Regions from separate parts of the Microbulbifer sp. CNSA002 genome, predicted to be linked through region 1. Evidence: predicted binding sites of a transcription regulator. Region 1 holds the regulator's gene; each other region holds the start of a gene.

What was found. The regulator LexA, encoded in region 1, represses DNA repair genes until DNA is damaged. The targets are predictions, from matches to a motif close to ACTGTNTNTANANACAGT.
Region 2: the regulator LexA is predicted to act here: its motif matches at 1,451-1,468, upstream of recA (recombinase RecA).
Region 3: the regulator LexA is predicted to act here: its motif matches at 1,397-1,414, upstream of ACG1BZ_RS13655 (LexA family protein).
Region 4: the regulator LexA is predicted to act here: its motif matches at 1,843-1,860, upstream of uvrD (DNA helicase II).

What each region holds. Positions count from the first base shown of each region.
Region 1 covers NZ_CP172449.1:3,256,606-3,259,720, forward strand. The annotation lists gene ACG1BZ_RS14475 (TetR/AcrR family transcriptional regulator) at 1-437, opposite strand, end outside; gene ACG1BZ_RS14480 (TIGR00730 family Rossman fold protein) at 722-1,360, opposite strand; gene lexA (transcriptional repressor LexA) at 1,521-2,126, shown strand; gene ACG1BZ_RS14490 (hypothetical protein) at 2,190-2,447, opposite strand; gene ACG1BZ_RS14495 (DUF6586 family protein) at 2,802-3,115, opposite strand, start outside.
Region 2 covers NZ_CP172449.1:3,884,288-3,887,402, reverse strand. The annotation lists gene ACG1BZ_RS17200 (family 16 glycosylhydrolase) at 1-127, opposite strand, end outside; gene ACG1BZ_RS17195 (CinA family protein) at 837-1,349, shown strand; gene recA (recombinase RecA) at 1,524-2,558, shown strand; gene ACG1BZ_RS17185 (regulatory protein RecX) at 2,559-3,044, shown strand.
Region 3 covers NZ_CP172449.1:3,082,083-3,085,197, forward strand. The annotation lists gene ACG1BZ_RS13650 (Y-family DNA polymerase) at 1-992, opposite strand, end outside; gene ACG1BZ_RS13655 (LexA family protein) at 992-1,381, opposite strand; gene ACG1BZ_RS13660 (hypothetical protein) at 1,483-1,680, opposite strand; gene ACG1BZ_RS13665 (XRE family transcriptional regulator) at 1,837-2,121, shown strand; gene ACG1BZ_RS13670 (hypothetical protein) at 2,186-2,500, opposite strand; gene ACG1BZ_RS13675 (hypothetical protein) at 2,963-3,115, opposite strand, start outside.
Region 4 covers NZ_CP172449.1:5,211,970-5,215,084, reverse strand. The annotation lists gene ACG1BZ_RS23100 (multidrug effflux MFS transporter) at 1-782, opposite strand, end outside; gene hexR (transcriptional regulator HexR) at 900-1,706, opposite strand; gene uvrD (DNA helicase II) at 1,894-3,115, shown strand, end outside.

The sequences.
Region 1 (3,115 bases):
GCTTCAGCCAGCAATCCTGCAAAACGACGGTAAGTATCCCCGTATCGAGATACGATAAATCGACGCAAATGCCCCTGGAACTGGGTATAGGCCAATCCTAAAAGACGCATAAATCGCTGTGGATCCTTTCCCTCCAGCCCAAGGCTTCCCAACCCAACTCGATACAGGCATTCGATCAGCTCCTCCACCCCCAGGGGCTGCCCCAGGGCAATACGGCGATCAAGCTCTTCTTCCAGAGCGTTAGTGAAAGGCGTTAAAAAGCGTTCAAATACCGCCTGTATCAATTCTTTCTTGGAGCCGAAATGGTAGTTAACTGCCGCCAGATTAACCCCGGCCGTGCTGGTAATTGTTCTCAATGAGGTTTCAGGAAAACCCCGTTCGGCAAACAGCACTTCCGCTGCATCGAGTATCCGGCTGACCGTATCTATCTGGCTCATAAGTATCAAACCACCATTTAAAACATACGTTTAATCGACGCCAGAGTAGCATATTCTCACTGATCTAGAGCCCGCCAGCTAAGCTCTCCACTCAGCAAGGTACAAGAGTAAAAATAACAGGGAAATGTATGTCAGGCGGTAAGATCAATACTGCAGGAGTTGATCTCCCGCCAACTTGTGCAAGTACGCCACCCCACCAGCCGGCATAGCCTTTTAGTCCGGGGGGTAGCTTTAACAAAAATAACTTTGAAAATTTTTTCGGTATTTTAAGATCACCCGATTAATTATTCTTTCACCTGCATATATTTCATAATCAGGGCCGCAGCCTCCTCCACACTATCAACGATATGAAAAAGGTCTAGATCACTGGCATCGATACAATCGCGCTCTAACACTGTATCTACCAACCAATCGTACAGCCCACTCCAGTAACGCTTACCTACCAACACAATTGGGAAACGCCGCACTTTCTGCGTTTGCACCAAGGTAAGAGCTTCAAACAACTCATCCAACGTGCCGTAGCCACCGGGAAGTCCAACGAATCCAAGTGCGTGTTTTACAAACATAAATTTCCGTACAAAAAAGTATCGGAAGTTCAAACTGATGTCCTGATATGGATTTGCCGCCTGTTCAAAAGGCAGCTCTATGTTTAACCCAATTGATGCGCCGGGCTGCCCGAAAGCCCCTCGGTTACAAGCCTCCATCAGCCCCGGCCCACCACCGGTAATCACGGGGATCCCTTCAGCCGCGAGCAACTCTCCCAACTTTACCCCCTGCTGATATTCAGGACTGTCCTCTGTAAATCTCGCCCCTCCAAACACTGTCACTGCACCACCTAACGCTATCAGCCGCTCTATCCCATCTACCAATTCAGACTGAATACGAAGCACTCTCCAGGCTTCCGGCATTTTTGCATCCAACATTATTTTTCCCTCTTTGTCAGTTCCTTCAACGCTTTCTTCTCTCCTTGCTTTCTCCATCAATGTAGCAGCTCACAAAGACTAAAACCTGAGGATTGCGCGAACAATAAATCTGTATATAATTCCAGCAACTGTATATAAATACAGAAAACTAGGTAAATCTATGACCAATCTCACCGCTCGTCAGTCCCAGGTTCTCGACCTGATCAAGTCCTACCTGGATGAAACAGGCTACCCGCCAACGCGGGCAGAAATTGCCCAGGAGCTCGGCTTCCGCTCACCCAATGCCGCCGAGGAACACCTGAAAGCGCTCGCCAGAAAAGGCGCCATTGAGATGGTTGCCGGCGCTTCCCGAGGCATTCGAATTCCGGATCACCAATCCGGCTTGCCGATTGTGGGTAGAGTAGCTGCAGGGAATCCCATACTCGCAAGCGAACATATTGAAGATTATTGCGACTTGCCCGCGAGCTTCTTCCATCCTCCCGCAGATTATTTGTTGAGGGTGCATGGTATGAGTATGCGAGATGCGGGCATTCTCGATGGAGACTTGCTGGCAGTGCAAAAGACCGAGCAGGTGCGCAATGGCCAAATCGTCGTTGCCCGTATCGATGACGAAGTCACTGTGAAACGCTTTCGCCGCAAGGGAAATCAGGCAACCGTTCAGTTGCTACCTGAAAATGATGACTTTGAGTTAATTCAAGTCGATATGAGAGATAAGAACTTTGTGATTGAGGGATTAGCCGTAGGGGTCATTCGCCAAGCGCCTTAAACCCCTAAAAACGACAACAGCGGCCATTGGCCGCTGTTGATAAAACTCAAACTAACGCTGACGTTAGTGGATAGTATGATTTACCGGCATTAAATCATCTTCTTCCTCGAAGTAACCAGCCTCAAGATCGTCTAGATTTTGTACGGCTTCAATGCCCGCTTCCAACATAGCCCTTGCCACAGCAACCTTGTTCTTGCGCAAAAACTGAAGGCTTTCCGCAGAAAAAGAAATGCTCACCAAAGGGTCCTCTTTGTGGCCAGCACGACGCAAGGCTACATCGCCATTAGCCAGCTCAATTATTTCAAAAGTTTCGGAGGACATTCGCTTTTCCTTCACGGCACAACAGTTTGCGCCCAGTGTACCACAGGCTTGCGATAAGTTTCATTCATCCAATTTGAGGGCTTCTGGCTCCTGACTTTCGAGGCAGTCTATTGCCAGTACGCTATATCAAAGAATTACCTAAACCACTCAAGAGATCACAAGAGAAGAGTGAATTGCTTTGCACGTTGCACCGGTTGCGGGTTATGTCGAGTGGGCCACAACTACTCTATTGTGACTCACTCAAAGGACAGCGGAGTTTCCCGCAGAAGTGCGCCTAATATCAACAACCTTCAAAATTCGCAGAAATATTACGAACCTATTCAGAAGTTCACCGAAGTCGAATATGCGTATTAGTTAACACTCATCCAAGTGAGCGCGCTGCCTCACCACCAATTCATTCAGCGAGCGATGCCACTGAAGCAGCAACTCTTTGGACAAAGGTGCAAACTCGGGCTTGGCAACTTCGTTGTGTAGCGGGATTAAATTAACCTGTTGCTGTTTTTCATCAGCACCCACAGATATTTTCTGCTGCTCTTCCCAGGCGTAAAGCATATGGGATAACCAACTCTGCGGGTCGCCGACCAGGCCGGACAGCTCATTGGCCTCTGCACTAGCCCTACCCTGAACGCCCAGCGCATCAATTATCAACTGCGGAGACTCCGGTTCGA
Region 2 (3,115 bases), 630 kb from region 1:
TCCAAACGGACTTATCAATACTGTCGCCGTCGAAATTATCTTCCCAGACCAAAGTTTTTGAATTGGCAAGTGAGGACACACAGGCGCCTACAATAGCAGCCGCGATCGCTGATTTTTTTAAATTCATGATTTTGTCTTTCTTTAATTATCTATGGGGGTGCCAACTTCATTGTATTTTTATAATGGCGGTGATCTGCCACGATGATTAATACTTGTTGGGCTTGGGGATTTATCTGCTTTTTTATTGTGATATTTATATATTCAGTACAGCAGTAACAGACTAACAAAAAGCCGATTGTTGCATAGGGAAAGCCCGGGCCCTTTATCGTGAGACTGGTCCAACTTATCGCATATACAAAATTTTTCTGCTTTAAAATTAGAATCAGCCAGTGTGTATTAATGTGTTTTTACATTGTTTACGTTTTTATTTTTAAATTTGCTGTTGCTTATTGGATTGCCCGCTTGAAATTATTTGCTGATTTAAGACCCCTTTTAAAATTTAAATTCTAATTTGAAGGTGGGCCGGCGGCGGAAATTAGAATTGGCAGCCTGGCTCCCATAGGTAGTTTTATTTTCTAGAGTGCTGCCGCCGCTTGCGAGCGCTTCGACAGCGTGAGATTTATCTTTTGGTGCCGGCGCCGGTGTGCAGCCGGCGTGGATTGATTTTTTGAAGGGGTTGTGGCTTCACCACTGAGAGGCGGTTGTATATTTGGTATGGGGCAGCTTACTTAAAGTGGAATTTGTAAGCTTGCTGCAGGTCGGCACCCAGAATAAGAGCCCACTTCTGTGCTGTAATATTTGGTTGTGGCCCAGGAGCGGTTGAATAGGAAGAAACGGTGGAATACAGAGAGATAATTGAGCTTGCCAGAGAGTTGGGCGGGGAGCTGGAAAAGAGAGATTGGCGTGTGACGTCGGCAGAATCTTGCACCGGTGGTGCGATTGCGGCGGCTATTACCTCTATAGCGGGTGCTTCGAATTGGTTTGATGGATCGATCGTGAGCTATGCGAATCGTATCAAGAACGGTGTTCTGGGTGTCGACAGCAATGATCTCAAGCAGTTTGGGGCAGTGAGTGAGCCGGTCGTCCGGCAGATGGCTTGTGGGGTTCTGGCGATGATGGATGCCAATCTCGCCGTTGCGGTCAGTGGTATCGCAGGGCCTGATGGTGGCACTGCCGAGAAGCCGGTAGGTACAGTTTGGATCGCCTGGGCCCATGCGGAGGGGCAAGAGCCAGTGCAGATTGATGCGAAGTGTTTTCTGTTCAGTGGTAACCGGGCAGAGGTGCAATCGCAGACGGTCGTTGAGGCGCTGAAGGGAATGTTAAAGGTTGTCCGTGAGCACCCGGTTTGAACCTGTCCGCCGGGTCAATCTTTGTTCGTTTGCTCCAGCTTCAGACTTCTTTTTGAAGCGAGGCTCGCTCAGCCTGAAGCTGGTACTCAGTATGAGGAATTACTGGTTGCCTATACAGTAATCCTTCGTTAAGCTTGCCACCACTCAATTCAGCTCAGAAATACGGGAATGGTCATGGATTCCAATAAAGACAAGGCATTAAAAGCGGCGCTATCTCAGATTGAACGTCAGTTCGGTAAAGGCACTGTGATGCGTATGGGAGACAAGGAGCGCGAGCGTATTCCTGCGATCTCCACCGGCTCCCTCGGCTTGGATGTGGCCCTGGGTATAGGCGGCTTGCCGCGTGGCCGTATCGTTGAAATCTATGGACCAGAATCCTCCGGTAAAACCACCCTCACCTTGCAGGTGATTGCCGAGGCCCAGCGCAATGGTGGTACTTGTGCTTTCGTAGATGCTGAGCACGCCCTCGACCCTATCTATGCTGAAAAACTGGGTGTCAACGTCGATGAGTTGATCGTATCCCAGCCGGATACCGGTGAGCAGGCTCTGGAAGTTGCCGATATGCTAGTGCGCTCCGGTGCCGTTGATGTGCTGGTAGTGGACTCCGTTGCGGCCCTGACCCCGCGCGCTGAGATCGAAGGTGAGATGGGTGATTCCCACGTGGGCTTGCAGGCTCGTTTGATGTCCCAGGCTCTGCGTAAGCTCACTGGTAATATCAAGAACACCAACACCCTGGCAATCTTCATTAACCAGATTCGCATGAAGATCGGTGTTATGTTCGGCAGCCCTGAAACCACCACTGGTGGTAATGCCCTCAAGTTCTACTCTTCTGTGCGCTTGGATATCCGTCGTATCGGTTCCGTTAAGGATGGCGATGAGGTGGTGGGTAACGAAACCCGAGTGAAAGTGGTTAAGAACAAGGTAGCTCCTCCGTTTAAGCAGACCGAGTTCCAGATCATGTATGGCGAAGGCATTAACATGATTGGTGAAATCGTCGATTACGGCGTGAAGATGGGGCTGGTGGATAAAGCGGGGGCTTGGTACAGCTACAAGGGCGACAAGATTGGCCAGGGCAAGGCGAACGCTACCAAGTTCCTGCGCGATAACCCCGATATTCGCAACGAGATTGAAGGCCAGTTGCGTGCGCAGCTGCTCGGTGATTTAGTGCCTGCGACCCCTGAAGAGGCTGCGGAATTACCGGAAGAGTAAATGCCGTACTCAAAAGCGGATTTTTCCGTTGATCCAGCTCAAGCGCTTTTCAGCGCGGCGCTTGAGCTGTTGACCCGCCGCGAGCACTCCCGCCATGAATTGAGGCAAAAGCTCGCGGCAAAATTCCCCAGCGCCGATTTCGACACGCTTTTTGAGCGCCTACACGAACTCAACTATCAATCCGATCAACGCTTTGCCGAAGTTTTTGCCCGCTCCCGTGTCCAGCGCGGTCAGGGGCCGATGCGTATTCGCCAGGAGCTACAGCAGCGCGGCGTGCGCGGTGAACTAATTGCCCAGGCGCTGGATCAGTTGGAAGTGGATTGGTTTGAGTTAGCTGCGGAGATGCTTCAGAGAAAATACCGGGCCCCTATGAGCGCAGAGCTTCCACGGGATCAGTGGATGAAGGAGCGAGCGCGGCGCCAGCGATACCTGGCTTACCGGGGCTTCCCCACAGATGCGATTAGCTGGGCGCTGGACGGCAATTAATCGGGCTTATACTCTGACTACTATCTGAATGACTGGTCGATAGATTTCGGCCGTATTTTCAGGTACAGAAA
Region 3 (3,115 bases), 170 kb from region 1:
TGCAGGAACAGTTCTGTGATCGCGCGCTTTACCAACTGCACTATTAGCCGAGTATCATCGGTGGGGTATGGGGTTTGCACTACGGTGCTGCGACTGTAGTAGTGCGGCTCATGGGGTGAGGTATGCAGGAAGACATGGACGGACTTCACCAAGGAATCCTGAGCCCGCAGCTTCTCCGCCGCCCTGCTCGCGTACAAGGTGACCGCCTGTAGTATCGGCTGGAGGTCAGTGAGCTTTTCGCCGAATGAGCGCGTGCAATAGATCTGCTTCTTGGCTGGCGGCTGCTCTTCCAGGGTTATGCAACTAATGCCATTTAGCTCTTCTATCGTGCGCTCAATGTTTACGTTCGTGTGGCTGCGTAGAATTTTCGGGTTGGCTTGTGCCAGGTCATAGGCGGTCTTGATACCCAGGTGCCCGAGTCGCTTTGATAGGCGCCTGCCTACGCCCCACACGTCACCCACCTCAGTGCGTCGCTGCAGCCATTGCCACTTTTCGGGGGAGTCCAAGACACAGACGCCCTGACACTTGGGGATCTTCTTGGCGGCTCTATTTGCCAGCTTGGCCAGGGTTTTACTCGGGGCGATGCCAACCCCTACCGGCATACGTATATCCCGCCAGAGGGTTTGCCTGATCTGCTGGCCGTAATCCAGTAGACACTCTTGCAATCCTTGTAGATCCAGAAACATCTCGTCGATGCTGTAAACCTCAACCTCTGGGCTGTACTGCTTCAGCGTTGTCATTACCCGATGGGAGATATCGCCATAGAGAGCGTAATTACTCGAAAAGATTTTTACCCCATACTTTCGCAGCAGGTGCTCAATCTTGAAGAACGGCTGCAAGTCGGGAATACCTAACGCCTTGGCCTCTTTCGAGCGAGCCACCACGCAACCATCATTATTGGAAAGGACTACCACCGGGAGTCCGCGCAAGTCGGGGCGGAATATCTGTTCGCAGCTGGCATAGCAGCTGTTGCAATCAACCAACGCCAACATCAGCAGGGCCGGTGGTACCGAACGGAAGCCTTTACCACCCCCTCAACAATCAACTCCTGCCCCTCCCAAATGGGAATCGGTGCGTATTTGTCATTGGCTGAGAGCAGTCGGCCCTGCTGGCGGTCAAGCACCTTGCACGTTAACTGTCCATCCAGGGCAACAACCACCACATCACCGTGGATTGGTATTAGTGAGCGGTCGACTACCAGCAGGTCCCGGTCAAAGATGCCGAGGTTCTGCATTGAGTCGCCGTTAGCGCGGGCAAGGAATGTCGCCGCCGGGCTGGTAATCAGGTGTTGATCCAGGCTCAGCGCCGCTTCTTTGTGGTCATCCGCTGGCGAAGGAAAGCCGCAGCTAACGCCACTGCCGTATAGAGGGGAAAGTTTCATGTGCTCTAGCAATATACTGTATCTTTATACAGTGTATTAGCGAGCACCCACTAAAGACAAGTAGCCAGTGTGACTCCAGGGCCTCACAGGTACTTTTGTACTCAAGCCATCTCGGCGCCGCCACCTCCTTTTGACTCAACCGAATAGATAACACCTTGGATAGTGGTGCTCACTTCCTCACCTATCAGCTTTAACACGGCATCCATTCCCGCTAAATCAGGGCAGCCTGTTACCCGCTCCAGGGCCACACACAGGCCTGCGACCCGCTGCAATTGCTCCACTTGCGCTTTTATAGGCATGCGCAACTCCTTGTAACTGCTAGCCCTATCTCAATCTTGTGTCACCTAACACCGGCCATCTTTATTGCCTTATGACGACAAGCCGCCAAACGCACCTCGATATTTGAGGCCGGATCACGAGGCGATCTCCTGAGCAACGTACGGAAACGGGAGAGGATGACGATTGCACAGCTGGCAAGGCAGCAGGGGCTTGTGTCATCTCAAATTTCGAAAATGGAAACGGGCGCACAAAGAATTCCGGCGGACCTGCTGCCGGTATGGTGTGAGGCGGTTGGGATTACTTTGGCAGAAGTGTATGGGGCGGAGAATCTGCACCACTTTGTACAGATTCCATTCCCACCTTTTATTGCTCGACTTTATTCTCAACTACCGGAGAATTTTCGCAAGCATATTCATCCGGTCATTGAGAGTAGATACCAACTCTGGAAGAGGTTGGGATAACGCTCCCAACAGCGACTGAGCGTAGCGAGGTCCAGCCCCGGAGAGTCAATGCCACTTGGCCTTGTTAACCAATTTTACGCTCCAATTCTGACCGAAGGGCTTTAAACAACACCTCAATCTCATTACGCTCAAAACCCAAGATAGAATGGAACTTAGTTACGTTTAGCGCAGAAGCTCCATACAAGATTTCACCGAATGAACTATTTATGGCTAATGCACACTCACATGAGCACTCCGATATACTTTGTGGCCAAGCGGCGTTTATCGATTCCAGCGTTTCTTTCTCAAAGCCAAACAAAGTCGGACATTCCGAGTCCCACTTTTCGATACAGTATTCAAATGCTGCTGCAATAATCGTATTTTCTCTCTCAGAAATCATGCTTCATCTTTTTGGTTAATGCCTTGCTCAGCCGTCACCGGAATAGAGCCGCATTGTGCTAGCTTAGCGTACAGTACAAAGCGAGTGGAGTGTAGGTGGTCGAATGCAGCAATTTGTTATGTGTTTCACAGGCATATATTACCTACCTTTCTTAAGGATTACGAAGAAGTAAAAGGAATAGCCAATTAAATACAGGAATAATATGTGCGCAAACATTTCCAGCTCCGTTAGAAAATATGAAGCTTCACCATCAATCGAGAACATCCAATTCAAGAAAGGAACTGGACCAACTACCTCTTTATACATCCACGCATTCCACCAGACAACTGAAATGCCATATGAAATCATTATCCCCAAAAGGAAAAAAATTATTCTACTCAAGTTTCCCTTAATCACTTCCTTAGACATAATGCCAAGCGAAGTACGCAGCACTTTGCCCCGCTTGCGCGTTTTATTAAACAATTACTTGGCATAAGGCCTAATTTGATCCAATTCATTTACTTGCTTAATTAAATCTACAAGCTCTGGGTCTACGCTCTCGGGCACTTTGCCTACATCTTCGAGGTGTATGCTACACCTTGATCCTGTGATGAACTTACTTTCTGGTGGAGAGTC
Region 4 (3,115 bases), 2.0 Mb from region 1:
AGTGGGAACTGATTCGCGCTAACACCGAAGTAATCCATAAACACAAAGGGCGCGGTGGTGATGTAGATAAACATCGAACCGCTGACACAGGCCTGTGCAATCAGGAACCCAATAGCGCGGGGATTGCGCAAAACCTGGCCGTAGCTGCCCACGAGAGACTTTAGCGGCATCATCTGGCGGCGTGCGCGGGTAAAGCGGGAGACAGTCTCCGGTAGCAGCAACTGTACTAGTACGAGCATTGCAAGAGCGTACAGTAACAAAAAGACGAAAATACTTTGCCAGCCGCCTACGGCTAGCAGTGCGGAGCCGATCACCGGGGCGATCAGCGGTGCAATCAGCATGATGGTGCTAATCAGGGAAATAATTTTTGCCGCCTCACGGCCACTGTGTAGGTCGCGCACTATGGCAGCACATATTACTGTGGCAAAGCCGCCGCCAACTGCCTGGCAGAAGCGCAGGATAATCAGTTGGTCTACATGGTCGGTAAACAGGACTAACAGGGAGCTGGCTATATAGATACTGAGGCCGATAGTTCCTACAAGGCGCCGTCCCCAGCGATCTGATAATGGTCCGCCAAATAGTTGTCCGAGGGCAAAGCCCAGCAGAAAACTGGACACTGAGTACTGCATCCGCTCGACTTCTGTATCCAGGGCCGCCGCCATCGCCGGAATGGCCGGCAGGTAGCTGTCGATGGAAAAAGGTGTCAGAGAAACGAGTGCGGCCAGCCACACCACTAGCCAGCGCGGGGCTTTCTCGTCCGGGTTAGAAGCGATGGATGTCATTATGTTGCTCAGGTACAGCCTGGAAGGATCTTCCCGGCAAAGCCCAATTGGCGGGAAATGGCTTTGGTAGAAACGGGCGGGCACATTGTCCCTTGCCCGCTTTGGATATCAGGGAGTTTAGTGCTTGTCTTCCCGCAATGTGTACAGTCCCTGTTTCAGTTTCAACAGGTGCTCCTGTAGCTGAGGACCTTTGCGCTGGGCTACGCCGATAGCGAGGACATCGATTACCACCAGATGGGCGATGCGCGAGGACAGCGGCGTATAGATCTCAATATCCTCTTCTACATCCACTTCCAGTGGGATGCTGGCTTGCTGTGCCACCGGCGAGCCGCTGGGTGCCAAACCAACCACCAGAGCGCCCTGCTCTTTTGCCATGCTCATGGAGCGAAGTAGCGCCTTGGTGCGACCGCTCTGGGAGATAGCTACTACTACATCCCCCGCTTGCATGGACATGGCCGACATATTCTGGATGTGGTGGTCCGAGTGAGCAGCGGTGGCCAATTGCAGGCGGAAGAACTTGTGCTGGGCATCGGCGGCGACGGCACCGGAGGCGCCAAAACCGAAGAATTCCACCCGCTTGGAAGCGGCCATCGCAGTGACAGCGGCCTCGAGGGCACGGTCGTCAATTCTATCGCGGACTTTCAGCAGGGTATCCACCGTGGAGTCGAAAACCTTGCGCTTGTACTCGGCAATGGTATCCGTTTCCGTAACCGCAATCTGGCCGAAGCTGGGGCTGGAAGCCAGCTGCTGCGCCAGGTTCAGCTTGAACTCCTGGAATCCGGAGCAGCCCACGGCGCGACAAAAGCGCACCACGGTAGGTTCACTCACCTGGGCTTCAGTAGCCAGGTCGACGATGCGCATATGAATGATTTCATCGGGGTTGGCGAGAATATACTCCGCCACCTTGCGCTCTGATTTGCGCATGGATGACAGTTGTTCACTGATTCGTTGCGTTACTTCCGCCGGTTTCACAGGACTTCCTTCTCTATGCCAGATGGCGCAGTTTAGCCGCTGTGCCCTCCGCTGGCGAGCGACATTACATTGTCAGGCAGGGCAAAATCCTGTTTATTTACACAGGTCTTGTGCATCAGCTCTGGTACAATCTTCGCCCATGGACGTATCTCAGATTTTAGACCCCCTCAACGACGCCCAGCGCGAAGCAGTAGCTGCCGCGCCCGGCAATCAATTGGTTCTGGCCGGTGCCGGCTCGGGCAAGACCCGGGTGCTGGTACACCGCATCGCCTGGCTGATGCAGGTGGAGGGCGCCTCGCCCTACTCCATTATGGCGGTAACCTTTACCAACAAGGCGGCCCGCGAGATGCGCGCCCGTATCGAAGAGCTGCTGGGGGTGAATACCTTTGGCATGTGGGTGGGCACCTTCCACGGCCTGGCTCACCGCCTGCTCAAGGCTCACTGGCAAGAAGCCAAGTTGCCGCAGAACTTCCAGATCCTGGATTCCGACGACCAGCTACGCCTGATCAAGCGGGTACAGGCAGATCTGGGGCTGGATGATAAAAAGTGGTCACCGCGTGAAACCCAGTGGTGGATTGGCGCGCAGAAAGATGAAGGTCTGCGTCCGCAATATATCAATGCCGGCGCCGATCCCTGGTTGCAGACCATGGTGCGAATCTATTTCGCCTATGAAGAGGCCTGTCAGCGCGGTGGATTGGTGGATTTCGGCGAGCTGCTGCTGCGCGCCCACGAGCTCTGGCTCAATAACGACGCTATTCTGGCCCACTACCGCCGGCGCTTCCCCCATATCCTGGTGGATGAGTTCCAGGATACCAACACGATTCAATATGCCTGGTTGCGCTTACTCGCCGGTGAGCAGTGCCATATCACCGCCGTGGGTGACGATGACCAGTCTATCTACGGTTGGCGCGGTGCCAAGATCGAGAATATCCAGCACTTTTCCACAGACTTACGAGAAGTGCAGACGGTGCGACTGGAGCAGAACTACAGGTCCACCTCCACCATTCTAAATGCGGCAAATGCGGTGATCGCTAATAACAGTGGTCGCCTAGGCAAGGAGTTGTGGACCAAGGGTGAAGAGGGTGAGCCCATCGCCGTCTACGCGGCCTACAACGAACAGGATGAATCGCGCTTTATTGTCGAACGTATCAATGACTGGGTGCGCGACGGTAATCGCCGCGACAGCATCGCCATCCTCTACCGTTCCAATGCCCAATCCCGGGTACTTGAAGAGGGGCTTTTGCGCGAGCAGGTTCCCTACCGTATCTATGGCGGCCAGCGCTTCTACGAGCGCCTGGAAATCAAGAATGCCCTGTCTTATTTACGCCTGATTACCAACCGCGATGATGATACTGCGTTTG